4 regions of the Rhizobium sp. NXC14 genome follow, and region 2 is predicted to be linked to each of the others. Evidence: predicted binding sites of a transcription regulator. Region 2 holds the regulator's gene; each other region holds the start of a gene.
The links. The regulator PhoB, encoded in region 2, activates phosphate uptake and scavenging genes when phosphate is short. The targets are predictions, from matches to a motif close to TGTCATNNANCTGTCAT.
Positions count from the first base shown of each region.

Region 1 (7,237 bases), on a different replicon from region 2:
TTTGCCCTGCCTGCCACGCTCGATTTCTCCGCCTGGGTGACCGCCTGGTCGGGCGCCTGCATGGGAACCGTCTGCGTCGGCATTCGTAGCGGCTTCTGGAATTCGGTGGCGATCACCGTTCCATCCGTCGCGCTCTCGGTCTTCATCGGCGCCGTCAACGGCTATGCGCTGTCGCTCTGGCGGCCGCGTGGGGCAAATGCGCTCTTCGGCCTGCTGATGGCCGGTGGTCTGATCCCCTATCAGATCTTCCTCTATCCGATGGTTCGCGCCATGGCGAATATCGGTCTCTATAATTCGCTCGCCGGCATCATTCTCGTCCATGTCATCTTCGGACTGCCGCTGGTGACGCTGCTTTTCCGCAACTATTTCGTCAGCGTGCCGGAGGAGCTCTGCAAGGCGGCGCGCGTCGACGGCGCCGGCTTCTGGCGCATCTTCTTCGAGATCATGCTGCCGATCGCCGTGCCGATGGTGGTCGTGGTTTCGATGCTGCAATTCACCGGCATCTGGAACGACTTCCTGCTTGGCCTCGTCTTCGCCGGCCGGGACAACCTGCCGATGACCGTGCAGCTCAACAACATCGTCAACACCACGATGGGCGAGCGCACCTATAACGTGAACATGGCGGCGACGATCCTGACCGCCATCGTTCCGCTCGCCATCTATTTCCTGTCCGGCCGCTGGTTCGTGCGCGGCATCGCCGCCGGCGCAGTCAAGGGGTAACGTATTCCATGCAATCTGCTGTCTCCGTCAAGGATCTGAAGATCGCCTATGGCGACCATACAGTGATCGAGAAGATGTCGATCGACATCGCGCCGCGCGAATTCCTGGTGCTGCTCGGCCCTTCGGGCTGCGGCAAGTCCACGCTTCTGAACGCCATCGCCGGGTTGCAGGACATTACTGCAGGCGAAATCTGGATCTCGGGCAAGAATGTCAGCTGGGAGGAGCCGAAGGACCGTGGCATCGGCATGGTCTTCCAGTCCTACGCACTCTACCCGCGCATGTCGGTCCGCAAGAACCTCTCCTTCGGGCTTCGCGTCGCAGGCCTGCCAAAGGCCGAGATCGAGGCACGCGTCGCCCGCACGGCCGCGCTCCTCCATCTCGACACATTGCTCGACCGGCGTCCTGCCGAGCTGTCCGGCGGCCAGCGGCAGCGCGTCGCCATCGGCCGGGCACTGGTGCGAGAAGTGGATATGTTCCTCTTCGACGAGCCGCTGTCGAATCTCGACGCCAAGCTGCGCAACGAATTGCGCGTCGAGATCAAGAAGCTGCATCAAAGCCTCGGCAACACCATGATTTACGTGACCCACGATCAGGTCGAGGCCCTGACGCTCGCCGACCGCATCGCCATCATGCGCGACGGCGTGATCCAGCAGCTTGCTTCGCCGGCCGAGATCTACCGCCGTCCGGCCAATCTCTTCGTCGCCGGCTTCATCGGTGCTCCGGCGATGAATTTCGTCGAGGGCCGGATCGAGCGCGGCGGCGGAGCACCCGTCTTCAGAAGCAACGGCCTAACCGTCGACCTCACCGACTATACCTTTCGCACGGCTGCCGTGGAAGGACCTGTTACGTTAGGCTTTCGCCCTGAGCACCTTGTGCTCGACGGGGCGGCAAGCGGGCTTCCCACGATTGCTGGCCGTGTTTCCGTCGTCGAGCCGATGGGTTCGGATGCCATCGTCTGGTTCGACTGGGCGGAGCACAGTCTCTCCCTTCGTTTCATGGGCGACGTCGACTTCAAGCCCGGCGATGCCATGGCTCCGGGCCTTGATATCACCAAGGCGTCACTCTTCGCTGCCGATGGATCGCGGCTTTGACGCGCCATTCCTTTGCTTTCCCGCAATTTCGGATGTGCTTTGCGCTGCATTGAGGAATTGCTCCAGGACAGGATTTGAAAAGACATGTCTGAGATCATTTATGATGCGCTGGTGATCGGCTCCGGCGCGGCGGGTTCCTTCGCGGTCAAAGAGCTGACGGCCAAGGGCCTGTCGGTGCTGCTGCTCGAGGCTGGGCCGGCCGTCGGCCCCAGGGATTTCAACCCGGCACGCAAGAAGGCGCCGGCAAGCAGCATCAATATATGGGAGCGTGCGCGCGCCACCCTGAAGGGCCAGCCGATCCAGGCGCGGGCGGCCTTCTTTACCGAGCGCTTCAGCCACTTCTTCGTCAACGATCGCAAGAACCCCTATACGACGCCGAAGAACGAGCCCTTTCTCTGGATCCGCGGCCGCCAGGGCGGCGGGCGCCTGCACAGTTTCGGCCGCGTGCTGCTGCGCTGGACCGACGATGATTTCAAGATCCGATCGCGCACCGGAAAGGGCGTGGACTGGCCGATCTCCTATGACGAGCTTGCGCCCTTCTATGGCGAAGTCGAGGCCTATCTCGAGCTCTACGGCAACAAGGACGATGTGCCGACCTTGCCGGACGGCGTCTATGCGAAGCCGGCAAGCCTCACGCCCGCCGAGCAGATATTCAAGCAGGCTGTAGAAAGCCGCTGGCCGGACCGGCGCGTCATCTCCTGGCGCTATATAGCGCCCGACGCAGAACGCATGCCGCGACCGCTGCGGGACGCAAAGGCGACCGGCCGGCTGACGGTCCGTTATGACGCCGTCGTGCGTCGCATCACCACCGACGAAAAAACCGGCCGCGCCACCGGTGCGGAATTCATCGATCGCAACACGGGCAAGGTTTCGACGGCTCGCGCCGCGACAATCGTGCTTGCGGCCTCGCCGATCGAGAGCGTGCGGCTGCTGCTGAACTCGGTATCGGCAAGACATCCTGACGGGCTCGGAAACAGCTCGGGCGCGCTCGGGCGCTATTTCATGGATCAGCTTCCATGCCTTGCCTTTGGCTCCTTTCCCAAGGCGAAGGGTTGGGCCGTCGACGATTCCGCTCCTGTCGATCCCTTCTACAATCCGTCGGGTGGCATCTTCATCCCGCGTTTCGACGAGGGTGACGCCGCCCGCGGCGATTTCGACTATCAGGGCAGCATCGGCAGGGCGCCGGTTTCAGAGGATGCCGATGCGCGTCTCGCCTTCTTCGGCTTCGGCCGCATGCTGCCCTATGCCGATAATCGCATCACCCTCGATGGCAAGCGCAAGGACGCCTGGAACATTCCGGTGCCACACATTCGCTGCGTCATGCAGGAGGAGGAGCGGCGGCTGCTCCGCCGGCAGGAGGAGACGTTGATCGCCATGGTCAAAGAGGTCGGCGGCGATCTTGAATTCATCGGATCGCCCACCGGCCTCAAGGAGATGGGCAGAGGCGCCTTTCCCGACGCCGATGCCTTCAGCCGCTTCATGTTCCGCACATGGTTCCGCAAGACCATGTGCATGGGCGCAGCAATCCATGAAACCGGCGGTGCGCGCATGGGCGAAAGCCCGGAAGCTTCAGTGCTCAATCCCTACAATCAACTGTGGGATGCTCCGAACGTCATCGTCACCGACGCCAGCGCCTTTCCGGGCAGCGGCATCGCTGGCACGACGCTCACCGTCATGGCGCTGACCATCCGCGCCTGCCGCAACCTTGTCGACCACTACCGAACGGGACTGCTCTAGGCACGCCTCCATCTCGTGTAGGCGGCGTCTAAAAAGTTCGCCGGCATGTGGAGTGGCGAAAGAGGCGAACAAGTGAACGAGCTGTGGGTTATCCAACCGTCACACTAACTTTGCAGTGACATGCTCCTGTCAACTGAGCAGGAAGGGAAAGCCCATGTCTAAAACACATCAGGACCAGCTCAGCCGGATAAAGGCCGAAATCGCCGACAGCTTCGATGAGGAGCTGGAAATGCAGCTGGAGGAAGACCGGCTGGACGATCTGGTCGTCGAAGGAATGACGGAACCGGCGGAGCAGACGCTCGATCGGAAGATCTATTTCCGCGAGCTTTTCCGACTGCAGCACGAACTGGTTCGGCTGCAGGATTGGGTTCAGTACAAGAAGCTGAAGGTCGTCGTGCTTTTCGAAGGCCGGGATTCGGCCGGCAAGGGTGGCGCGATCAAGCGCGTAACCCAAAGGCTCAACCCGCGCGTCTGCCGCACAGTGGCACTGCCTGCGCCGACCGAACGGGAGCGCCATCAATGGTATTTCCAGCGTTATGTCCCGCATCTTCCCACCGCCGGCGAGATCGTGCTCTTCGACCGCAGCTGGTACAACCGCGCCGGCGTCGAGCGCGTGATGGGCTTCTGCACTCCTGACGAACTCGAGGAGTTCTTCCGCTCGGTGCCCGAATTCGAACGGATGCTCGTCCGATCCGGCATCGTGCTGATCAAATACTGGTTCTCGATCACCGACGAGGAACAGGAATTCCGCTTCAAGATGCGCATCCACGATCCGCTGAAGCAGTGGAAGCTTTCGCCGATGGACATGGAAAGCCGCATCCACTGGGAGGAATATACCAAGGCCAAGGAAGAAATGCTGGCGCGCACACACACCAAGGAGGCGCCCTGGTGGGTGGTGCAGGCCGTCGACAAGAAGCGGGCGCGGCTGAACTGCATCGCCCATCTTCTTGATCAGATTCCCTACGAGGACGTGCCGAAGCCTGAGATTCAGCTGCCGGATCGTATCCGTCATGCCGACTACATCAGGGCGCCGGTTCCGGCTGATATGTATGTGCCTGAGCGCTATTGAAAGCATAGCCGCAACAAGTCGGCTTCCGAAGCGTTGAAACCGAGACCGCATGGTCACTGGACCGTGCGGTCAACGCGTGTTTCCCAACGGCTGCATCGTGAGGTATAAAGACTGAGCGTCCTTCGGCCGATAATACGGAGATGACGGGAGGTTGGTCATGACCGGCTTTTGGAGATTAATCGTTCAGGAGGTTGTGCTCTCGGCGATTCTGGCGGCCGGCAGTGTTATCGGCCTTCCCAAGCTTGCCGACCCGAACGCCAGCGCCGATTATCCTTTGGCAGCCGTGGTTTTTCTGGCGATGTCAGCGGCTTTGGTGACTTATGAGCTTCTGACACGGAAGCCATCCTGATGCTCTCGTTTACCGGCCGGTTGGCGCAGCCAATAAGGTGCGGCCGACCGACAGATTGCGCCAGCACGTCCGGCAAGCTCGTTACGCCGCGCTAGAACACGGCCTAACGATTGCACCGCCGCAGCCGCGGCCGTCAGGCCGCGATGTCAGCCATATGGTTCAGTTCCTCGTCGGCATCATCCGGCAGCACCAATCCGGCAGCAGCGAGATTCTCCCTGAGATGGCCGAGCGACGACGTGCCGGGGATCAACAGGATATTGGCTGCGCGGCGCAACAGCCAGGCGAGCGCCACCTGCATCGGCGTGGCGCTGAGGCGTGCGCCAACATTGGAGAGTGTGGACGATTGCAGCGGCGTGAAGCCGCCGAGCGGGAAGAACGGCACATAGGCGGTGCCCTGACGGGCGAGCTCGTCGATGAGCCGGTCGTCGTTCCGATGCGCCAGATTGTACTGGTTTTGCACACAGACGATCTCGGTGATCCCGCGGCCTTCGGCGACCTGTTTCGATGTGGCGTTGCTTAAACCTATGTGACGGATCAGACCTTGCCGCTGGAGATCAGCCAGAACCGTCAGGGGTGCTTCTATCGAGCCTTCGGCCGGGCTATGCAGGTCAAATGTGATCCGGAGGTTGACGACATCAAGCACCTCGAGGCCGAGGTTGCGAAGATTGTCGTGAACCGCCTGCGTCAGTTCCTGGCGCGAGAAGGCCGGAATCCAGGACCCGTCCGCGCCGCGCCGCGCGCCGACCTTGGTGACGATGACGAGATCGTCGCCATAGGGATGGAGCGCTTCACGGATGATCTGATTGGTCACGTGCGGGCCGTAGAAATCGCTGGTATCGATATGGTTCACGCCGCATGCGACCGCCTCGCGCAGCACCGCCAGAGCGGCGCCGCGATCCTTTGGCGGGCCGAACACGCCGGGCCCTGCCAGCTGCATGGCGCCATAGCCAAGTCGCCTCACCTTGCGGTCGCCGATATTGAATGTGCCGGATTGATGGATGATGGACATGGTCGCGCTCCTTTCAACAGATGAGATTAAACTTACTCCTTGGCGGTGCGTGTGATAATTGGGTACAATGCGCACGGGCCGTGCGGAGTGGCGAACAGTGAAAGCAGACCTGAGTGACCTCAACGCCTTCGTCGCAGTGGCGCGGGCGGGTGGTTTTCGCGAGGCAGCGCGTGCCAGTGGCAGCAGCGCCTCCTTCTTGAGCGAAGCGGTGCGTCGCCTGGAGGCTGATCTCGACGTCAGGCTCCTCAATCGGACGACGCGTAGCGTCGTTACGACCGAAGCGGGCAAGGGTCTGCTGGAGCGGCTCGGCCCTGCTTTGACGGAGGTGGAGGCCGCGCTCGACGTGGTCAACCGCTTTCGCGACAGGCCGGCTGGCTCGCTGCGGCTCAATGTGCCGGTCAGCGCTGCGCGGCTGGTGCTGCCTGCCATCATCCCGCCATTCCTCGCCGCCTACCCCGACATTTGCCTGGAGATAGTCGCCGAGGAGAGCTTTGTCGACGTGCTCGCTGCCGGGTGTGACGCCGGCATCCGTTATGACGAGCGGCTGGAGCAGGATATGATCGCGATTCCGATTGGTCCGCGCCACCAGCGCTTTGCCACCGCGGCATCGCCTGCTTATCTCGACCGCCGAGGGCGGCCGCGACATCCGAGTGAACTCCTTGATCACGCCTGTTTGTTGGGCCGTTTTGCCAGCGGTGCGCTGACGACGCCATGGGAATATGAGCGGGACGGCGAGGTGGTGCGGGTCGAACCGACCGGCCCATTGATCGTCAGGGTCGGCGGGGCGACCGATCTTTCCGTCGACGCGGCGATAGCGGGCACAGGAATCATCTGCATTTTCGAGGATTGGCTGCGTCCGCATTTCGACAGCGGCGCACTGGAGCCCGTCCTCGAGCCGTGGTGGCAGCGCTTTTCAGGACCGTTTCTCTATTATCCCGGCCGGCGTCTGGTGCCTGCGCCGCTCAGGGCATTCATCGACTTCGTCAAGGCATCGGCCAACTGGGTTTGATGTCCGTCGGCGAGCCTCCGCGCCTAGCGTCAGAGCGTGACCTCGGCGTTGTCGCCCATATCAGGTTTGCTGTTTGTGATCGCTGCGGCCGCCATTTTGATATAGCTGATGATGGTGCCGGGGCTGTCCCAATATTCAGCCGAAGACGGGGTAACCTTGAGGATGCGGATGGAGGGATCGTCGGGATTGTCCCACCATGCCTTTGCCGGCGTTGCCCACAATTCACGGATCTTTTCGCGGTCGTTCTGCACCT
Region 1 is NZ_CP021032.1:193,830-201,066, forward strand. Features, by position in the region: gene NXC14_RS25195 (carbohydrate ABC transporter permease) at 1-720, shown strand, start outside; gene NXC14_RS25200 (ATP-binding cassette domain-containing protein) at 729-1,811, shown strand; gene NXC14_RS25205 (GMC family oxidoreductase) at 1,896-3,548, shown strand; gene ppk2 (polyphosphate kinase 2) at 3,703-4,617, shown strand; gene NXC14_RS25215 (hypothetical protein) at 4,775-4,966, shown strand; gene NXC14_RS25220 (aldo/keto reductase family oxidoreductase) at 5,100-5,975, opposite strand; gene NXC14_RS25225 (LysR family transcriptional regulator) at 6,073-6,984, shown strand; gene NXC14_RS25230 (pyridoxamine 5'-phosphate oxidase family protein) at 7,014-7,237, opposite strand, start outside.
Region 1: the regulator PhoB is predicted to act here: its motif matches at 3,635-3,651, upstream of ppk2 (polyphosphate kinase 2).

Region 2 (7,237 bases):
CCAAGAGGCACGGCCATGTTCATGCGGTAGCCGAAGCGCGCAGCCCCTTCCACCAGCGAATGCAGCACATTGTTGCCGTCGCCGGTCCATGCGATCGTCTTGCCCTTGATCGGGCCGCGATGCTCCTCGAAGGTCATGATATCGGCCATGATCTGGCAGGGGTGGGTGTCGTCCGTCAGCGCATTGATCACAGGCACGGTCGCGTGCTCGGCGAGCTCCAAAAGCCTGGAATGCTCGGTGGTGCGGATCATGATCGCATCGACATAGCGCGACAGCACCTTGGCGGTGTCGCCGATCGTCTCGGCGCGGCCGAGCTGCATTTCAGTACCGGAGAGAAACAGCGTTTCGCCGCCGAGCTGGCGCATGCCGACGTCGAAGGAAACGCGGGTGCGCGTCGACGGCTTTTCGAAGATCATCGCCAGCATCTTGCCGGCGAGCGGCTTGTCGCCCTTGCCGGATTTGAAGGCCTGCTTGCGGGCGAGCGCGTCGTTCATGATAGTTCTGAGGTCGGCCGAGGTGACGGCCGAAAGATCGAGGAAATGTTTAGGAGCCATGTTCTTACCTGTCGTGCGCCCGAAGGCGGCGATCCCTTCAAGCCGTCTTCTTGATCTTGGCGGCGCGGATGCTCTCGGCGGCGCGCTCGAGGCGCACGAGCCCCTCGCGGGCTTCTTCGGCAGTGACCACCAGCGGCGGAAGAAGGCGGATGACGTTGTCGCCGGCCGGCACGCCGAGCAGATGCGCGGCGCGGATCGCCTGCAGCAATTCGGCCGAGGGAACCGCAGCCTTGACGCCGAGCAGAAGCCCCTCGCCTCGGATATCCTCGATAACATCGGGATACCGATCCTTGAGCGAGGCCAGCCCCTGGCGGAAGACGAGCGCGACGTCGCGCACATGCTCAAGGAAGCCATCGGCGAGGATGACGTCGAGTACGGCACTGCCGACCGCCATGGCCAGCGGATTGCCGCCATAGGTCGAACCATGCGTGCCGGCCTTCATGCCGGAGGCAGCCTCGGCCGTGGCAAGGCAGGCGCCGAGCGGGAAACCGCCGCCGATGCCCTTGGCAACGGCCATGATATCGGGCGTGATGCCGGACCATTCATGGGCGAAGAGCTTGCCGGTGCGGCCGACGCCGGTCTGGACCTCGTCGAGGATCAGCAGCAGGCCGTTTTCGTCGCAGATCCGGCGAAGCGCCTTCATGAATTCGCCGGTGGCGGGACGCACGCCGCCCTCGCCTTGCACCGGCTCGATCAGGATTGCGGCCGTCGCATCGGTAATGGCGGCGCGGACGGCCTCGATGTCGCCGAACGGCACCTGATCGAAACCCGGAGCCTTGGGGCCGAAACCTTCGAGATATTTCTCCTGACCGCCGGCGGCAATCGTCGCGAGCGTGCGCCCATGGAAGGCACCCTCGAAGGTGATGATATGGAACCGCTCGGGATGCCCCTTGGAAAACTGGTAGCGGCGCGCGGTCTTGATGGCGCATTCGAGCGCCTCGGCGCCAGAATTGGTGAAGAACACCTTATCGGCGAAGGTAGCGTCCGTCAGGCGCTTGGCGAGGCGCTCCTGGCCGGGGATCTCATAGATGTTGGAGAGGTGCCAGACCTTGTCGGCCTGCTCCTTCAGCGCCGCGACCACATGCGGGTTGCCATGGCCGACGGAGGTGACGGCGACACCGGCGCCGAAATCGAGATAGCGCTCGCCGCTCTCGGTGATCAGCCATACGCCCTCGCCTCGCTCGAACCGCAGCGGGGCGCGAGAATAGGTGTCATAAAGCGGCGCGGCTTCAGCCATGGCGCGGGTCTCCCGTTCAATGTTGTCTTGCACGGACTCCGGCTAACAAAACCAGGTCCAAAAAATCAAAAATGCCGCCTTTCGGCGGCGAGCGGTACTATTTCCTTTTCGCGCTGCAATGTCAACAAAACTGGCGCCTTAGCCTATGCAGCAAGCTTGTGCAGCGGCACTTTCGGCCTTCAACAGGCATTATTGCAGAAATGCCACGCAGAGGCAGCAAGTTGGGGAAAACTTGAAATTCGATTCATCCGGATTCCCGCGACTCTTGTCACGGAGTCAGCCTCACACTAGGTTAAAGTTCAATTACTAGACTGCATGCGGCGGAACTAGTCACCAAAATTGATCAAGCGTTTCTTGTTTCGGAGGCTTCCGGGACAACGGTGAGGGATTCTGCCATCACCAACGCAAAAGGTGGAGACAGGGCATGAACTGGACAGACGAGCGGGTCGAGAAACTCAAGAAGCTTTGGGCCGAAGGACTGAGCGCCAGCCAGATTGCTGCGCAGCTTGGCGGCGTCAGCCGAAATGCCGTTATCGGCAAGGTGCACAGGCTCAGCCTTCCCGGCCGCGCCAAGGCCGGCGGCACGGCCACCGCGGCGCGCACGCCGAAGCGCCAGACAGCCGCGCCGCGCGCGCCGAACTACGCCTCCCGGATCACCACCCGCACCGTGACCCGTCAACAGGGCGCAACGATGCTGAAGGAAGAGATCGAGGTCGATGCCGTCGAGGAAATGGAATATGTGCCGGCCGGCAATGTGGTCGTGCCGATTTCTCGCCGCCTCGGCCTGACGGAGCTCACCGAACGCACCTGCAAATGGCCGGTCGGCGACCCGCTCAAGGAAGATTTCCATTTCTGCGGCTGCGAGTCCCCCGACAATTCGCCCTATTGCAGCTATCATCAGAAGCTTGCCTATCAGCCGATCAACGAAAGGCGCCGGGCCGCGGCACGGGTCAGCTGAGCGGACAGGTATTGCCGAGAACGAGAAACGGGCCGAGTGGCCCGTTTTTTTATTCGATTGGGGAAGTGACCTTTGCGTTTAGCAACCAAGCCAACCCCACACTCCGTCATCCCGGGGCTTGGAGGAGAAGTGGTGCCTGGACAGATAAGCCACGCCAGTGCGATGAAGCTGGTTCTGCAGCGGCGATGGATCGGCGGCAAAAACGGGTGCTACAGGTTGCACCACCGGCGCGTTTGGCGAGAGCGCCAACCACACGCTCCGTCATCCCGGGGCTTGACCCGGCTTGACCCTGGGATCGACAACCAAGCACTCGGCTTCGATAATTTCCCTGCAGTTGGATGCATCCCTGTTCCCGCAGCGCCGGCCCGATGGATCCCAGGGTCAAGCCCTGGGATGACGGAGGAGAGGTGATGCCGGGACAAGTCGGCTCTGCAGGCGCGATGGAAAGGTGGTGCCGAGACGCATAAGCCTCGCCGGCGCAATGACGCTGGCGAAGAAGCGGCTGCGATCGACGACGGCAAGGGGGGCCTCACAAGCCGTACTGCCGTGCGTTTGGCGGGAACGCCCATCTCACACACTCCCTCAGCCTCAGGCTTCCATAGAATAGCCGGCGCCGCGGACGGTGCGGATGACGTCCTGCATGTTGGAGAAGTTCAGCGCCTTGCGCAGGCGTCCGACATGGACGTCGACGGTTCGTTCGTCGACATAGATGTCGTGACCCCAGACGCCGTCGAGCAGCTGCGAGCGGGAAAAGACCCGGCCCGGCGACGACATCAGGAATTCCAGCAGGCGAAATTCGGTCGGGCCGAGGCGGACTTCGCGGCTCTTGCGGTGGACGCGATGGGTTTCGCGGTCGAGCTCGATATCGCCGCATTTCAGCACCGAGGACAGCACCTCGGGGCGGGCACGGCGCAGCATCGCCTTGACGCGGGCGACGAGTTCGGGGGTCGAGAAGGGCTTGACGACATAATCGTCGGCGCCGGTGGACAGTCCGCGCACACGCTCGCTCTCCTCGCCGCGCGCCGTCAGCATGATGATCGGCAGTCGCTCGGTTTCCGGCCGCATGCGCAGGCGCCGGCAGAGTTCGATGCCGGAGACGCCGGGCAGCATCCAGTCGAGGATGAGCAGGTCGGGCGTGCGCTCCTGAAGCCTGATTTCGGCCTCGTCGCCGCGCAGGATGGTATCGACCTCGAAGCCTTCGGCTTCGAGATTATAGCGAAGGAGCACGCTGAGCGCTTCCTCGTCTTCAACAACTGCGACTCTCGGGATCATGCGTGTCCGTCTCCTCGCGCACAAGCCTTAAACTCGGGGTCTAAGCAGGCGTCCTGCGCAAATTCAGAAATTGGCTGCGACCTCTTTGCGCGCCCCGAACGGGCGCGCACGCAATCTTGGAAGGATTATTCCGTCGCGGCGCCGACGGTGTTGGCGCTGTCATCCTTCGGGCGATCACCTTCCGGCTGGGCGCCTGTTGCCATGTAGTAGATCGTCTCGGCGATGTTGGTGGCATGGTCGCCGATGCGTTCGATGTTCTTGGCGCAGAAGAGCAGATGCGTGCAGCTCGTGATGTTGCGCGGATCTTCCATCATGTAGGTCAAGAGCTCGCGGAACAGCGAGGTGTACATGGCGTCGATCTCGTTGTCGCGTTCGCGGATGGCGGTCGCCTTGTCGGCAGCGCGTGTCGTATAGACGTCGAGCACTTCCTTGAGCTGGACAAGCGCCAGCTCGGAGAGATGCTCGAGACCGCGGGCGAGCTTGCGGGGCACGCCGGTGCTCTGCACGGCGATGACGCGCTTGGCGGTGTTCTTGCCGAGGTCGCCGACGCGTTCGAGATCGGCGGCGATGCGGATCGAACCCATGATTTCGCGCAGGTCCGCCGCCATCGGCTGACGGCGGGCGATGGTGACGATCGCCTTGTCGCCGATTTCGCGCTCGGTATGATCGAGGATCACGTCGTCGGAGATGACCTTCTGCGCCAGCGCGGTATCGCCGTTGACCAGCGCCCGGACCGATTCGGCGACCATCTGTTCGGCCAGGCCGCCCATTTCGGAAATCCGCCTGGAAAGGAACTTCAGATCATCATCATAGGCAGAATAAATATGTGTCGATGCCATGGGGCTTTGTCCTCGAATAAGGGGAAGGCTTCGGATGGCCGTGATCAGCCGAAGCGACCCATGATGTAGTCCTGGGTACGGGGATCGTCCGGATTGGTGAACATCTTGTCGGTGTCGTTCTCCTCGACAAGATTGCCGAGGTGGAACATGGCGGTGCGCTGCGAGACGCGCGCGGCCTGCTGCATGGAGTGGGTGACGATGACGATCGTATAGTTTTCGCGGAGCTCGTGGATCAGCTCCTCGACCTTGGCGGTGGCGATCGGGTCAAGGGCCGAGCAGGGCTCGTCCATCAGGATGACTTCCGGGCTGACGGCAACGGCGCGGGCAATGCACAGGCGCTGCTGCTGACCGCCGGAGAGGCCCGTGCCGGATTCGTGCACGCGGTCCTTGACCTCGTTCCAGAGGCCGGCGCGCTGCAGGCTGCTCTCGACGATCTGGTCGAGATCGGCCTTCGACTTGGCGAGACCGTGGATGCGGGGGCCGTAGGAGACGTTTTCATAGATCGACTTGGGGAATGGGTTCGGCTTCTGGAAAACCATGCCGACGCGGGCGCGAAGTTCGACGACGTCGATATCCGGATCATAGATATCGTCGCTGTCGAGCGTGATCTTGCCGGTAACGCGGCACCCCTCGATCGTGTCGTTCATGCGGTTCAGGCTTCGCAGGAAGGTCGACTTGCCGCAGCCCGAGGGGCCGATCAGGGCGGTTACGGTGTTTTCGCGGATGTTCAGGTTCACGTCGAAAAGCGCGCGCTTCTCGCCGTAGTATACGGAGACATCCTGTCCGATCATTTTATACGGGACGTTGCTCATCTTCTGATCCAGCGCCTTTTCAACTGCAGCTTCCGTCAGCATGTTCATGATGTTTAACTCCGTTTACCAGCGGCGCTCGAAGCGACGACGCAAGAGGATGGCGCCCATGTTCATGACGACCAGGAACAGGAGCAGGACGATGATGGCACCCGAAGTACGCTCCACGAAGGCACGTTCGGCCTCGTTCGCCCACATATAGACCTGCACGGGCAAGGCCGTCGAGGGCTCGAGCGGTGTCGCGGGCGCATTGGCGACGAAGGCGACCATGCCGATCAAGAGCAGCGGCGCGGTTTCGCCGAGCGCGTGCGCCAGGCCGATGATCGTGCCGGTGAGGATGCCGGGCATGGCAAGCGGCAGGACGTGGTGGAACACCATCTGCATCTTCGAGGCGCCGAGGCCGAGAGCTGCGGCGCGGATCGAAGGCGGCACGGCGCGCAGGGCCGCGCGGGTGGCGATGATGATCGTCGGCAGGGTCATCAGCGTCAGCACCAGGCCGCCTACCAGAGAAGCCGAGCGCGGCAGGCCGATGAAGTTGATGAAGACGGAAAGGCCGAGCAGACCGTAGACGATCGACGGGACGGCTGCGAGGTTGTTGATGTTGACCTCGATCAGGTCCGTCAGCCTGTTCTTCGGCGCAAACTCCTCGAGATAGATCGAAGCGGCGACGCCGATCGGCAGCGACAGAACCAGCACGATCAGCATCAGGTAGAGCGAGCCGATGAGGGCGACGCCGAGACCGGCGGCCTCCGGACGGCTGGAATTGCCGTTGACGAAGAGGCCGGTGTTGAACTGCTTCTGAAGAGCGCCGCTCGCCTTCAGCTGGTTCATCCAGTTGACCTGCTTGTCGTTGACCTTGCGGTTCTTCTCATCGACGGAAAGATCGATCTGGCCCTTGTTGGCGCTATCGATATTGGCATCGGCGAGCAGGGTGACGTTGACGGTCTTGCCGATGATCGAGGGATCGGCGACGACCAGATCGCGCAGCTGGATCGGCGCGCTCTTGGAGAGCATGGCGGTTGCATCGCGCACATCCGGACGGCTCGATGCATTGATGTTCAGCTGCTTGACGATCGCGTCGCGCAGCAGAACCGGATAGTTGGCGGCAATCAGCACCGAAGGATCGGTCGCCCGCTTGCTGTTCGGATCGATCGTCTTTTCGGCGAATTCGACCGGCAGGGTGATCGTCGTCTGTTGGAAGGCGGTGTAGCCTTTGCCGATCACCGTCCACAGCAGGACGAAGAGGAAGATAAGGCCGAAGGCGATGGCGGCGATACCGTAGGCCTGGAACCGGCGCTCGGCGGCATAGCGGCGCTTGATGCCGATATCACGGCGGGCCGGCACTTTGGAAACGGTGGCACCGATGGCGGGAGAAACAATATTCGTCATTCGTACTGCTCCCGGTATTTGCGCACGATGTAGAGCGCATAGATGTTGAGGCAAAGCGTGATGCAGAACAGCGTGATGCCAAGCGCGAAGGCAACCAGCGTCTGCGGCGAGGTGAACTCAAGGTCGCCCGTCAGCTGGTTGACGATCTTGACGGTCACCGTGGTCATCGGCTCGAAAGG
Region 2 is NZ_CP021030.1:511,341-518,577, reverse strand. Features, by position in the region: gene argF (ornithine carbamoyltransferase) at 1-554, opposite strand, end outside; gene NXC14_RS02535 (aspartate aminotransferase family protein) at 592-1,791, opposite strand; gene NXC14_RS02530 (GcrA family cell cycle regulator) at 2,216-2,749, shown strand; gene phoB (phosphate regulon transcriptional regulator PhoB) at 3,338-4,021, opposite strand; gene phoU (phosphate signaling complex protein PhoU) at 4,147-4,860, opposite strand; gene pstB (phosphate ABC transporter ATP-binding protein PstB) at 4,905-5,720, opposite strand; gene pstA (phosphate ABC transporter permease PstA) at 5,736-7,058, opposite strand; gene pstC (phosphate ABC transporter permease subunit PstC) at 7,055-7,237, opposite strand, start outside.

Region 3 (7,237 bases), 540 kb from region 2:
GACCAGCGACATCCACCGGCCGATGAAATCGCCGGGCGATAGTGGCTCGGCATTCGGATCGAGTGCCGCCCGAATCCCGCCGCAGCGGCCATGGCCCATCACGACGATGTCCGAAACCTTCAGCGCCTGCACGGCAAATTCAAGAGCGGCCGATGTCGAATGGAAATGGCCGTCCGGCTCGTAGGGCGGCACCATGTTGGCAACGTTGCGGATGACGAAAAGCTCGCCCGGGCCGGCATCGAAGATCAGCTCGGGAGCCGCACGCGAGTCCGAACAGGCAATGACAAGCGTACTCGGACTCTGGCCGTTTTCGGCAAGTTGCCGATACCTGTCGCGGGCGTCGGCATAACGCCCGTTCATAAAGTTGCGATAACCGTTCAGAAGGGTGTTTGGAAAACGCTGCATGCCTCTGGATTAGCGCGCGCGGAGGACAAGATCAACTGCTGCACCGCAAAATGCGCACATTGGCAAATGCGTCATTTTTTCCGACGCTGCGCCGGGTGTACGAGCCGGCGCATCTGCACCATCGCCATCGGCGTCGAAAGGCTGGACGCATCGCTGGCCAGCATCAGCTCGTTGCTGCCGCGCTTGACCGCACGCGCAAGCACTTCGAACACGCTGGCGGTGGCAAGCTGCAACGCCTTTTCGTCCTCGAGGCCGGACAGCAGGCGCGACAGGAAAACGGCGGCCAGCAGGTCGCCGAGACCATTCGGCGGGTTCTCGACAACGCGGTGCTCGGCAAGAAGCGCGTGACGGCCGGAAAGGAAGAGATTGCCGGTGCCGCCCGCCATCATCGGCACCGCCGAGGTGACGAGCATGCGCGACGGCCCGAGCGCCAGCGCCGCCTCCATGATTGCGCCGTTGTCATCGAGCGGTGCTCCCGACAGCCAGGCGAGCTCGTACCGGTTCGGCGTTGCGAGCGAGGCCAGCGGAATGAGATGATCACGAATGGCCTCGGCCGTCGCTTCCGGCACGTAGAGGCCGCCGAGATCGCCCATGACCGGATCGCAGACATAAAGTAGTTCAGGATTGTTTTGCCGGAGCGCAGTGATCAGCCGGGCGACCGAGCGTGCCTGGGCGGCATTGCCGAAATAGCCCGAAAGCACAGCCCTGACTTCACCGATCCAGGGCGCGCAAATCAGATCCTCGATCGCTGCGTCGAAATCCGCTTCGGCAAACGTCAGCCGCGTCGAACGGCCATGGCCGGGATGCCAGGGCAGAACGATGGTCGGCAGCGCCCAGACCGGATGGCCGAGCGTCTCCAGCGCAAACACCGCCGCCCGATTCCCGACCGAGCCACGCACGACATGGCTGGAAATAACGATGACTGTGCCCGCTGCATTTTCCGACATGAAACCGAGGTCCGAATGATGATGGCGTTTGATGATCTTTTTGACGGCGAGCTGTCAACCATTCTTCACGTGAGCATGGAAATGTGCCGCGAAAGCAAACCAGGAAGAGAGGCCTTGCCAACGCGTTTCGGCCTCAAAAGCGAAAAAACTCTGCCAATTTCTAATTTCCGCCGGCAAAAAAGCATCAAAACGATCCCCGACAGCGCTATTTTAGGGATTCTTTCGACAAATCTTCTGCTAGCTTGCGAAAAAATCAGTCCAATGCGGGGAGGCGTTCCATGGCTGCCAGAAACAATCCGAAACGGGAGAAGCAGATCGAGACTGCGCGCAAGATCGCCAAGGCGATGAGCGAGGCGCATCTCGATCCGGAAATTCTCTTTGGCCGGGCGAGCAATGACGATCTGGAACTCTATACGCCCGACATGCTGGCGCGCTCTGCCGTGCATTCGGCAAAGGAACTTGCCGCCTGGAACGGCAAGACGCCCCGCGTCAGCATCGACACACTTGCCGAGGTGACACCCGGCGGCACCGCCGTCTCGGTGCTGTCGGTGACCGACCGGAACATGCCTTTCCTTTATGAATCGGTCATGGGTGAAGTGACGAGCACCTACCGCGATCTGTTCATGGCCGTGCATCCAATCCTCGTCATGGAAAAGGGCAGAGCCCCCACGCTCTATTCCGCCGACCACCCGAGCGATCCCGCGGCACGAGTCAGTCATATTCAGCTCCATATCGCCCCCTTGAATTCCACCCAGGCTGCCGACCTCGTCAAACGCGTCCAGACCGTGCTCGAACAGGTCCGTCTGTCGGTCTCGGACTGGAAGCCGATGCTTGCCAAGCTCGATGGCGTAATCGCCGAGCTGTCGGCCAACGGTGCCGGCCGCAGGAAGGCCGAACATGCTGAAGCGGTGGCCTTCCTGACCTGGCTGCGCGACGAGAATTTCACCTTCCTCGGCATGCGTGAATATATCTATTCCGGCAAGGGCGCCGACGCCAAGGTCGAGCGCGACAAGGGCGCCGGCCTCGGCATCCTCTCCAACCCGGACGTTCTCGTACTGCGTACCGGCAAGGACGCTGTGACCACCACGCCAGAGATCCTCGCCTTCCTCGACGGCCCCGACTTCCTGATCGTCACCAAGGCGAATGTGAAATCGATCGTTCATCGCCGCGCCTATATGGATTATGTCGGCGTCAAACGTTTCGATGCCGAGGGCAACGTCACCGGGGAACTCCGCATCGTCGGCCTCTTCACCTCGACGGCCTATACCTCCCTCGCCTCCGAAATCCCGCTGCTGCGGTCCAAGATCGAAAAGGTGAAGGAGCATTTCGGCTTCGACCCGATGAGCCATTCCGGCCGCATGCTCGACAACACGCTGGAATCCTATCCGCGCGACGACCTATTCCAGATCGACACGACGCTGCTTGCGAGCTTTGCCGAGCAGATCAACGATCTCGCCGACCGGCCGCGCGTGCGCGTCCTGCCGCGCATCGACCATTTCGACCGCTTCGTCTCGGTCATCGTCTATGTGCCGCGTGAGGAATATGATTCGATCGTGCGCGAGCGCATCGGCACCTATCTGAAGACCGTCTATGACGGCCGTGTGTCCGCCTATTATCCGGCTTTTCCCGAAGGCGGCGTCGCCCGCGTGCATTTCATCATCGGCCGTTCCGGCGGCAAGACGCCGCGCATACCGCAGGCAAGGCTCGAGCAGAAGATCCGCGAAATCACTGCCCGCTGGAACGACCGTTTCGAAGCGCTTGCCGGACCAAAGTCGCCGAAACTATCGGTCGATCAAGCTTTCCAGGATTCCTTTACCCCTGAAGAAACCGTCGCCGACCTTGCCGATATCGGCGCCTGCGCCGCCGGCGAGCCGCTGCGAATCCAGTTTTATCACCGCCAGGAAGAACAGGGCCGCATCCTCTCGCTGAAGATCTTCCACGCCGGCGGCCAGCTGGCCTTGTCACGCCGCGTGCCGCTCCTCGAGAACCTCGGCTTCAATGTCGTCAGCGAACGCACCTTCGACATTGGGGTACAGGTCGGCGATGGCGCAACCCAACTCGTCGTGCTGCACGATATGGAGCTCGAGACCCGCAACGGCAGCGACATCGACCTCCATCGGTATGGCGCTGCGCTCGAGGAAGCCTTCGTCGCCGCCTTTGCCGGCACGATCGACAATGACAGTTTCAACCGGCTGATCCTTTCGGCCGGGCTCTCGGCCCGCGAAACCAATGTATTGCGCGCCTATGCCCGATACCTCCGCCAGGCCGGGATCGCCTATTCGCAGGATTACATCGCAACGACGCTCGATAAATATCCTGGTGTAGCCGCCGCCATCTTCCGCCTGTTCCACGACACGCTCGATCCCAGGCTTTCCGAAAAGGCCCGCCTCAAGAAGATCGCCGACCTGCACCAGGCCATCGAGGCCGATCTTGCCGACGTGCCGAACCTGGACGACGATCGCATTCTGCGCCGCTACGTCAACATCGTCGACGCGACGCTGCGCACCAACTATTTCCAGAAGAACCCCGATGGGTCGCCGAAAGCCATGCTGGCCTTCAAGCTCGATCCGCACCTGGTCGACAGGCTGCCGCAACCGAAACCCTTCCGCGAGATGTTCGTCTACGGCGTCGAAGTCGAAGGCGTCCACCTGCGCTTCGGCAAGGTGGCGCGCGGCGGCCTGCGCTGGTCTGATCGTGCCGAGGATTACCGCACCGAGGTGCTCGGCCTCGTCAAAGCGCAGCAGGTGAAGAACGCCGTCATCGTGCCGGTCGGCGCCAAAGGCGGCTTTTACCCGAAGAAGCTGCCGGTGGGCGGCAGCCGCGACGGAATCTTCAATGCCGGCCGCGAGGCGTACAAGACCTATATCCGCACGCTGCTTTCGATCACCGACAATATCTCCGGCGCCGAGGTCGTGCCGCCGGCCGATACGATCAGGCTCGATGGTGACGATCCCTATTTCGTCGTTGCCGCCGACAAAGGCACGGCGACCTTCTCCGACACCGCCAATGCCTTGGCGCAGGAGGCTGGCTTCTGGCTGGACGACGCCTTTGCCTCCGGCGGCTCGGCCGGTTACGATCACAAGAAGATGGGCATCACCGCCCGCGGCGCCTGGGAAACCGTAAAACGCCATTTTCGCGAGATGGACATCGACATTCAGACCACGCCCTTCACCGTCGCCGGCGTCGGCGACATGTCGGGCGACGTCTTCGGCAACGGCATGCTGCTCTCTCCCAAGATCAGGCTCATTGCCGCTTTCGATCACCGCGACATCATCATCGATCCCGATCCCGACATGGAAAAAACGCTGGCCGAGCGCCAACGGCTCTTCAACCTGCCGCGCTCGAGCTGGCAGGACTTCGATAAGAGCGTGCTTTCGAAAGGCGCGATGATCATTTCACGTTCGGCGAAATCTGTGACGCTGACGCCGGAAGCGGTTGCCGCGATTGGCATCGACAAAGCGGTGGCGACCCCATTCGAGATCATGACGGCGATCCTGAAGAGTCCGGTCGATCTGCTGTGGTTCGGCGGCATCGGCACTTATGTGAAGGCTCCCTCCGAAACCGACACCGAAGTCGGCGATCGCGCCAACGATCCGATCCGCGTCACCGCGACTGAGGTGCGCGCCAAGGTGATCGGCGAGGGCGCCAATCTCGGCGTCACCCAGAAGGGCCGCATCGCTTACTGCCTCAGCGGCGGACGCTGCAACTCCGACGCCATCGACAACTCGGCCGGCGTCAACACCTCCGACGTCGAGGTCAATATCAAGATCGCGCTGGCTGCCGCTATGCATGACGGGCGGCTGACGCGGCCAAAACGCGACCAGCTTCTTTCGTCGATGACCGGTGAGGTGGCGGCGCTGGTCCTGCGCAATAATTACCTCCAGTCGTTGGCGATCTCGCTCGTCGAACGCAAGGGCACGGCAAACGGCCTCGAACTCGCCCGCTTCATGAGCGTGCTCGAGACAACCGGCCAGCTGAACCGCAAGGTCGAGACCTTGCCGGATGACCAGACGCTGGCCGAACGTTACACGGCCGGCAAGCCGCTGACGCGGCCGGAAATCGGCGTGCTGCTGTCCTATGCCAAGATCGTGCTCTTCGATGCGCTCGCCGCGAGCGACCTGCCCGACGACCCCTATTTTGCCGCGACCCTGTCGAATTACTTCCCCGTCAAAATGCAGAAGTCGAACGCCGGCGACATATCAAGCCATCGCCTACGGCGCGAAATCATCGCGACCGTGCTGGCCAATGAAGCGATCAACCGCGGCGGGCCGAGCTTCGTCGTCGCAATGATGGACGCGACGGCGGCTTCGGCGCCGGAGGTGGTGCGTGCCGCAATCGTCGCCCGCGACGGTTTCGACCTCAACCGGCTCTGGGCCGAGACGGATGCGCTCGACGGCAAGATATCGGGCGGGGTGCAGAACCGAATCTATGAGGAAATCAGCCACAGCTTTACCGTGCTTACGCGCCTTTTGTTGAAAACCGCAATGACCAAAGCCGATATGGCCGAGGTCATTAGCCGGCTGCAGGCGGCCCTGAAGAAGTTGAGGCCTGCTTTCGCCGAACAGGCGGCCAGCGATGCTGCCGCACGCCTGGCGGAATACGCCGAAGCCGGCGTGCCCGAAAAGCTGGCGGCCGAAATCGCCAATCTCCAGAGCTTCGCGCTTGTGCCGGAGATCATGCAGATCGCTGAGCGTACCGGCGAGCCGCTGCTGCGCGCGGCCGAAAATTATTTTGCCGTGTCAAAGACTTTCCGGATCGCGCGGTTGCTGGCGGCCGGCGGCCGGATTCTCACCTCCGATCATTACGAAAATCTGGCGCTTGCCCGCAGCATCGATCAGATCGCCAGCGCCCGGCGCGACATCGTCATCTCGGCGCTTTCCGATCACGGCAAGGAGAAGCTGCCCGTCCAGGCCTGGCATGCGCAGGATCGCATCCGCATCAACCGCATCGTTGAAGAGCTTTCGAGCCTCAGTGACAGCGGCGATCCCAATCTTGCGCGCATTACCGTGGCGGCAGGCATCCTGACCGATCTTGCGCGCGACCGGGCGAGGTGAGACAGTCCGCGAAAAAGGAGCGGATGTTGAATCGCATAGACTGGACAGGAACGCAGCCGCCGAAAGCCACGGAGAAGGGCATCTGGGGGTGGATGTTCTTCGACTGGGCGGCGCAGCCTTTCTTCACCGTGGTCACCACCTTCATTTTCGGGCCTTATTTCGTTTCGCGCCTGACCGATGATCCGGTGTCGGCCCAGACGACGTGGAGCAACATGGCGACGATCTCCTCAGTGATCATCGCCGTGCTGTCGCCCGTTCTCGGCTCGATCGCCGACCAGTCCGGCGCGCGCAAACCGTGGATCGGGTTCTTCGCCATCATCAAGATCGTCAGCCTCTTCTGCCTTTGGTTTGCAGCCCCGGGTTCGCCTGTCCTCTACCCCGTGATGTTCATGATCCTCGCCTCGATTTCGGCCGAGTTTTCCATTGTCTTCAATGATTCGATGATGCCGCGGCTGGTCGCCAAGCACGAGGCGGGCAAGCTCTCCAACACCGCCTGGGGGCTTGGCTATCTCGGCGGGATGATCGTGCTGATTGCCGTCGTCACGCTATTGGCGGCCGACCCGGAAAGCGGCAAGACCATTCTCGGCCTCGATCCACTTTTCGGCCTCGACCCCAGGACCGGCGAGGACGCGCGCATCACCGGGCCGATCTCGGCCGTCTGGTACCTGATTTTCATCCTGCCGATGTTCTTGTTCACACCCGATGTCGGCAGAGGCCTGCCCTTCGGCACCGCCATCCGCGCCGGCCTGCGGGAACTGAGAAACACGCTCGGTGAACTCGGGGAACGCCGCGGCATCCTGAAATTCCTCATCGCCCGCATGATCTACCAGG
Region 3 is NZ_CP021030.1:4,460,972-4,468,208, forward strand. Features, by position in the region: gene NXC14_RS21730 (carbonic anhydrase) at 1-405, opposite strand, end outside; gene pdxY (pyridoxal kinase PdxY) at 477-1,352, opposite strand; gene NXC14_RS21740 (NAD-glutamate dehydrogenase) at 1,631-6,406, shown strand; gene NXC14_RS21745 (MFS transporter) at 6,430-7,237, shown strand, end outside.
Region 3: the regulator PhoB is predicted to act here: its motif matches at 1,405-1,421, upstream of NXC14_RS21740 (NAD-glutamate dehydrogenase).

Region 4 (7,237 bases), 340 kb from region 2:
CCGTTGGCCACGACGATATGGCCTCTCGACAGCGCCACCGATACTTCGGCCGGAATGCCGTATTTCAGGCCATGCGCCTCCCACCACACGGCGAAGGAGCCTGATTGCTCCATGGCGGCAAAGCCTTGGAGGGAGACGGAAAGATGATCTTCGCCGCCGGCATCGCGGTGGCGGGTGATGACGCGGCGGGCGAAATGGACGTTGTCGCGGCCGGAAAAACACCGCGCAGCGAGGTTCATCAGCGTGTCCTTGCCGGCGCCGCTCGGCCCGACGACGACGACCATGATGCCGCGTTCGGCTCCTGCTGCCGCATGGGGTTCGTGTGGCGTCATGCGACACGGCGTCCCTGGCGCCAGACGGAGCGTGTCACCGGCACGCCGTGCGAGCGGTGGACACGGACGAGATCGGCGCGCAGCCCGGTCGCGATCCGGCCGCGATCATTGAGGCTGACAGTGCGGGCAGGCGTCGACGTCACCATCGCGATCGCTTTCGGAAGGGTGATGCTTTCCACCTCGTCGGCAAGGATGAAGGGTGCATGCAGCAGGCTCAGCGGCACGTAGTCGGAGGACAGAACGTCGAGCACGCCCATTTCGGCGAGATCGCGGGCGGCGATGTTGCCGGAATGGGATTTGCCGCGCACGATGTTCGGCGCCCCCATCAGCACGCTCATGCCGTGCTCGTGCGATGCCCGGGCGGCATCGAAGCTGGTCGGAAACTCGGCAAGGCGCACGCCATTGTCGATCGCCTCGTCGACATGGGAGAGTGTGGCGTCGTCATGGCTTGCGACCGTGATGCCGCGCTCGGCGCAGACCTTGGCGATGGCGTTTCGATGTGGCGTCGAATTGCGCGCCGATTCCGCCTGGCGCTTGGCGACGAAACGGGCGAAGGCCTCGTCGCTCAGGCCCCGCTTCTTCTGATAGTAGAAGATGTATTGATCCATCGTCTGGAACTGCCGCTGGCCGGGCGCATGATCCATCAGCGAGACGAGCCGCACATGCGGATCATTTTCGAAATCGGCGAAATGTTCAAGTACATTGTCGGCCGATACCTCGCAGCGCAGGTGGATGAGGTGTTCGGCGCGCAGCCTGCCTTCCTTCTCCGCCGATTGGATGGCGTCGGCCATCTCTCGCATCTCGCCATGTTCGAACCCGCCGTCCTCGTCCGCGCCCATGCGCAGGCAGTCGAAGACCGTCGTGATGCCCGATGTGACGATCTGGGCGTCATGCGCCTGGACGGCAGCCGTCTTGTGCCAGCGGATGCCCGGACGCGGCTGATAATGGCCTTCGAGATGGTCGGTATGCAGTTCGACAAGGCCGGGAATGACGTAATCCCCCTCGAAATCTTCGCCGGCTACCGAATTGCCTTCAGAGATATCGGCGATCTTGCCGTCGCGGATGAGGATCGATCCTGAAAGGATGTCGTCCTCGAGAACGATGCGGGCGTTGGAAAAGACGGTCTCTTTGCTCATATTGTCAGGTCTTTCAGTTTTTGGCGCCGGCAAGGGGCAGCCAGGAACGAACTTTGAACGGGGCGCCGCGCGTCTCCTCGATGAAGACGGCGAGACCGGAGATCGAAAGCGGCCGGCCGGTGAAACCGGCAAAACGTTCCGCCAGGATTGCTCTCATGACCTCGGCGCGCTCTGCAGGCACCTGCCCGCTCAGTGTCATGTGGAAACCGAAATCCTCCATGACGTAAGGATAGCCCCAGCGCTGCAGATTGGCGCGCTGGCTGTCGCTGAGCCTTTCCGGATTGCGGCGCGCGATATCGGCCTCGGACAGCGTTGCGCGGAACGGCTCGAAGGACTTTACCACCTTCGCTGCGAAATCTTGAAGAGGTTGATGAAGAGAAGCCGGAACAAGGGCAAAAAATCGACCGAGCTGACCGAGGACGAGCTGGGGTATCTCGAAGGCCGGGGTCCGGGCGGCAAACTCCTCGGCAAAGGCCATGAGATCCCTTTCGGTGACTGAACCGGCAAGCGAAAACGGCGCCTTGATCGTCGCGTGAAAGCCGTAGCGTCGCGGGTCGGCGGTCAGCTCGAACTGCTCTGCCGCACTCAGCCTCTGATGTTCGGGTGCAGGATAGGTTTCGCCGGTGAAAGCATCGCGGCCGAGCCAGAGCGAAGCCGCGCCGGTCAGGGGATCATCCTTCGGCGGCGAAAAATAGAGAGCGTAGCGCAAGGCTTTTGTCCTGGGGATCGTCGAAACGGGGAGCGCAATGTGCAGTGATTTGGCGGCGAACCGCAAGCAGGCTCCCGGCTAAAAGATTTCCGTGACAGAATGATGATGACGGCCGCGCCGCCACCGCCTTCATCGAGTGCTCAGTGCGAATTCTTGCCCATCAGCCGATGGCGCAGCGCGTTCGATGCGGCGTCGAACAGGAAGACGACGATCAGGATCAGAATGACCATATAGGCGACGTTTTCCCAGTTGGCGTTGGTGCGCATTGCCTCCCAGAGTTTGAGGCCGATGCCGCCTGCGCCGACAGCGCCGATGATCGTGGCGCCGCGCACGTTCGATTCCCACTGGTAGAGCGTCTGGCTGACGATGACGGGGACGATCTGCGGCATGATGCCGTAACGATGGACGAGCACCGTCTGGGCGCCGGTCGATTTGATGCCTTCTCGCGGCTTGTTGTCGATGTTCTCGAGCCCCTCGGAATAAAGCTTGCCGAGCGTGCCGGTCTCGGTGAGGAAGATCGCGCCGCTGCCGGCAAGCGGCCCTGGGCCGAAGGCGCGTGTCAGGAAAAGCGCCCAGATCAGCATGTCGACAGAGCGCAGGAAATCGAAGAAGCGCTTGAGAATCTGGTTCATGATGCGGTTCGGCGTGATGTTGCGTGCCGCCAGAAAGGCGAGCGGGAAGGCGGCGAGGGAGCCGAGCAGCGTTCCGAGAAAGGCCATGACGATCGTCTGGAAAAGCTTGGTCCAGACGTCGCCGTGCTGCCATTCGCTGTTGTTCCAGATGTCATCGAAAGCGAGCGACAGGTTGGACTGGTCGGGCTTGATGCGCGGGCCGGAGACAATGAGGCCAAGGACGTCGCCGACCGGCTTGTCGAAGAATGACGATTGCGTGTCGAAGAGGAAATTTGCCCAGCCGAGGAAACGCTTGCGAACTTTCACGCGATCGACGGAAATGCTGACGTCGCCGGCAAAGCCGAGATCAGCGAGCACGTTGTCGTCATAGACCGTCATCCAGCTCGGCACCGGGCCGACCACCTCGGGCGCGCCGCTCGAAACGTTGACCGGGACGCTGACGCCGTGCGCGGTCACGATCGTTTCGCTCTTCGAAACGGTGATGCTGCGGCTGGTGCCGCTGACGGAAACGGTGATGCTGCCATCGGGATTGTTGACCACCCAGTCCGGATGCGGATTGTCGCCGAGCGGCGAGAAGCGGGGATAACGCACCTCGATCGAGCCGTCATCCTGGATGCGGAAGTCCGGCTGCACATCATAACTCACCCATTGGCTGAGATAGATGCCAACGCGCTCCCAGTGGGCTTCGGCAAGAAGCTTGGGCAGGTCAAAGAACCAGACGGCGTAGAGGCCGTAGAGGAGGCTCGCACTGAGGATCATCAGCCCGCCGAAACGCTGGCGGAACGACCGGTGGAAATATTCTGGATAGCGCGCTTCAATCTCATGCATGCGGTTTGCGTCGATCACCGTCATGGCGGCCTCAATGTTGCAGAAGGAAGGCGTGTTCGCCGACGAGACGGCGGCGCAGCCAGGCGGAGAACTGGTCAGCGGCGATGATCGTCACGAACAACAGGAGTACGAGGGCAACGGTCTTTGCGCCGAAGCCGCGCGAGATCGAAAGCTTCAGCTCTTCGCCGATGCCGCCGCCGCCGACGGCGCCGATGATGGTCGAGGCGCGCACGTTGATCTCCAGGCGCAGCAGCGCATAGGAGGTGAAATTCGGCAGCACTTGCGGCAGGACGGCGAAGCGCACCCGCTCCCACCAGTTGGCGCCGACGGCCTTCATCCCCTCATGCGGCTTCATGTCGATGTTTTCGGCAACCTCGTAGAAGAGTTTGCCGAGCGCGCCGATCGTGTGCAGGGTGATGGCGATGATGGCGGCGACCGGCCCGATCGACAGGATCGCCGAAAACAGGCCGGCGATGACGATTTCCGGGAAGGCGCGCAGGAATTCCATCAGCCGCTTGGTGAAGACGCGCAGCGGCCACGAACTCGTCAGGTTGCGCGCCGCAAAGAAGCTCAAGGGCACGGCAAAGACGAAGGCGATGACAGTCGAGATCAGCGCCACGTTGATCGTGATGATCATCAGCTCGAAATATTCCGGGATGTAGAAGTCTCCCCAGATATAGACGCGGCCTTTGATGAAGTTGAATTCCTCGCCGCCCTTGTCGTTGACGCTCGCTATGTCGAAGATCGCGCGCCAGACGTCGTTCCAATCCTTGGGGATGAGCCAGCTCAGGAAGTCGAATAGGTGCGGCAGGCGTTCGAAGAAATGGCCGGCATTGCTCTCATCGGCAAAGCGGACGGAGCTCACGAAAGCCGCGATAAGGATAACCAGGCCGAGCACGGTGTAGAAGCGGCGCTTGGCGACCATCCGGTCCCAGGCGGTGCCGATCTCCTGCGTGCTCTGCATGTGCGGCTGTGTGTCGGCAATGGTCATGGACGCTCCGCGGATAACAAACAAAGGGCGGCCGTTGTCAGCCGCCCCCGTATTCAAAAGGCGATCAGCCGCCGATGGCCGCCTTGCGAACTTCGACGACGGCCTTGTAGAAGTCGTGCTTGACGGGAGCGTAGCCCTTGTAGTCGCCGCCTTCGACAGCCGAGAAACACTTGTGATCCTTTTCCGGCAGGGCCGTGAAGAAGGCTGCGAGCTTCGTCTGCCACTCCTGGCCGAGAGCGTTGCGCACGACCAACGGGCCGTTCGGGATCAGCGGCGAACGCCAGACTTCAACGAGCTTGTTCGGATCGACGGCGCCCTTGTCGACTTCCTTGCGGAACGTGCCGGAAGTGTAGCCATCCTTGAAGTCGCCGATGCCCGACGAGTCGTCGACGGCGACATCGACCTTGCCGTCATAGGCGGCAAGCAGGTTGTTTTCGTGACCGCCGTTGAATTGGGTCGAGGCAAAGAACTTGTCGTTCGGCATGCCGGTGTCCTTCGGGATCTGAGTCAGCGGCACGAGGTAACCGGAGGTGGAGTCCGGATCGGCGTAGCCGAGCTTCTTGCCCTTGGCGTCCTTGATGGTCTTGATGCCGGAGGACTTCAGTGCGAGGCCGATCGAGTAATAACCCGTCGAACCGTCTTTCTGCTGCGTCGTCAGGATCGGCGTAACAGCCTTCGGATCCTTCAGGTAGACGGAGGCGTAACCGGAAGCGCCGAGTTCGGCGAAGTCGAGCGTGCCGCCGAGCAGGCCCTGGATAACGCCGTCATAATCGGCGGCCGGGAAGAGCGAGACCTTCTCGAAGCCGAATTCCTGCTTTAGGTGGTCGGCGAGGCAGGCATAGTTGCGCAGGCGGTCAGTTTCATTTTCGCCGCCAAGGATGCCGATGCGGAATTCCTTGAGGTCTGCGGCATTGGCGGCGCCGGCGAGCGCAAACAGCGCCGTTGCCGCAAAGAGTGCTTTCTTCAACATGCGTTCTCTCCTATCGACCGGTGTCTCCGGCCTTCCCGTTACGAAGAAGTGTGCCCTTAACGCGGGCGTTCGATCGCGGCCGCCTCTGTCAGAGACCAGCCAACGCCAGCCGCTGGACGCCGGCGGATTGATTGTTGGCGCCCTCGGGAGCGATATTGATGGAGGTCGAGGTCATCGTTTCGTCGATGCCGGCGCCGTCCTTGTCCGTGCCGTAGATTTCCTTCACTGCTTCGGCCGTCAGCTCCGAGGGCTTGCCGTCGAAGACGACGCGGCCGCCGGCCATGCCGACGATGCGCTCACAATAGTTGCGGGCGGTGTCGAGCGTATGCAGATTGGTGATGACGGTGATGCCCTCACGCTCGTTGATGTCGCGCAGCGCATCCATGACGATCTTGGCGTTCAGCGGATCGAGCGAGGCGATCGGTTCGTCGGCGAGCACCATCTTCGGGTTCTGCATCAGCGCGCGGGCGATCGCCACGCGCTGCTGCTGGCCGCCGGAAAGCGTGCCGGCCGGCTGCAGCGCCGTCTGCTCGATGCCGAGGCGTTCGAGTGCCGCGATCGCATGCACGCGCTCCTCGCGGGTGAAGACGTTGAGGAGGCTCAGAAGCGTCGGGCGGTGATTGAGGCGGCCGAGCATGACATTGGTCAGGACATCGAGGCGCGGCACTAGGTTGAACTGCTGGAAGATCATCGCACAGTCGCGCTGCCAGTTGCGCAATGCCTGGCCTCGAAACCCGGAGACCTCGACGCCGGCGAAATGAATGGAGCCGGAGCTCGGCTCCTGCAGGCGGTTGATCATGCGCAGCAGCGTCGACTTGCCGGCGCCGGAGCGGCCGATGATGCCGACCATCTGACCCTGGGGAATGGTGAGGGTCACGGCATCGACGGCGAGCTTTTTTCCGAAACGACGGGTGACATCCTTCAGCTCGAACATCATGCTGGTCCCTTGCACTTCAGGCCTTGGTCAGCACCGCATTAGTCCCGCTTGATGAACCTCAAATGTCAGATTTGTGTAAGAAGTGTCACAAATCTCCGCGCTGCGGAGGCGGTGTCTAGCCCTCGTAGCGGGCTAGAAAATCTTCCACGCTTAAGTTGCGGAAATCTTGCAAAGCCAGGCGCAACCGGTCGTGTTGCCAATCCCACCAGGAAAGTCTGTCCATGCGTTCGCCGATCTCTTTCGCGAAACGTTCGCGGATGAGCTTGGCCGGCACACCGCCGACGATCGTGTATGGCGCAACGTCCTTCGATACGACGGCCCCGGCACCGATAACGGCGCCGTTGCCGACTTTGACGCCGGGCAAGATGGTCGCACCATGGCCGATCCAAACGTCGTGGCCGATCGTCACCCGGTTTGCGCGCCGCCAGGCGAAGAAGTCCGTCTCCATGTCGGCGTCGGGCCAGTAGTCGGCGGCGCGATAGGTGAAATGATGCAGGGTCGCGCGCCAGGTCGGATGGTTGGTGGCGTTGATGCGCACGGCGGCGGCGATATTGACGAACTTGCCGATCGTCGCGCACCAGACGGCCCCGTCCTGCATGATGTAGGAATAGTCGCCGAAGGTGGCTTCGCTAATGCGGCAGCGTTCTGAGACCTCGGTGTAGCGCCCAAAGATAGAGTCGCTGACATCAGCCGTTTCGTGGA
Region 4 is NZ_CP021030.1:171,502-178,738, forward strand. Features, by position in the region: gene phnN (phosphonate metabolism protein/1,5-bisphosphokinase (PRPP-forming) PhnN) at 1-332, opposite strand, end outside; gene NXC14_RS00815 (alpha-D-ribose 1-methylphosphonate 5-triphosphate diphosphatase) at 329-1,468, opposite strand; gene NXC14_RS00820 (DUF1045 domain-containing protein) at 1,482-2,177, opposite strand; gene phnE (phosphonate ABC transporter, permease protein PhnE) at 2,318-3,661, opposite strand; gene phnE (phosphonate ABC transporter, permease protein PhnE) at 3,669-4,628, opposite strand; gene phnD (phosphonate ABC transporter substrate-binding protein) at 4,693-5,598, opposite strand; gene phnC (phosphonate ABC transporter ATP-binding protein) at 5,687-6,532, opposite strand; gene NXC14_RS00845 (DapH/DapD/GlmU-related protein) at 6,651-7,237, opposite strand, start outside.
Region 4: the regulator PhoB is predicted to act here: its motif matches at 2,269-2,285, upstream of NXC14_RS00820 (DUF1045 domain-containing protein).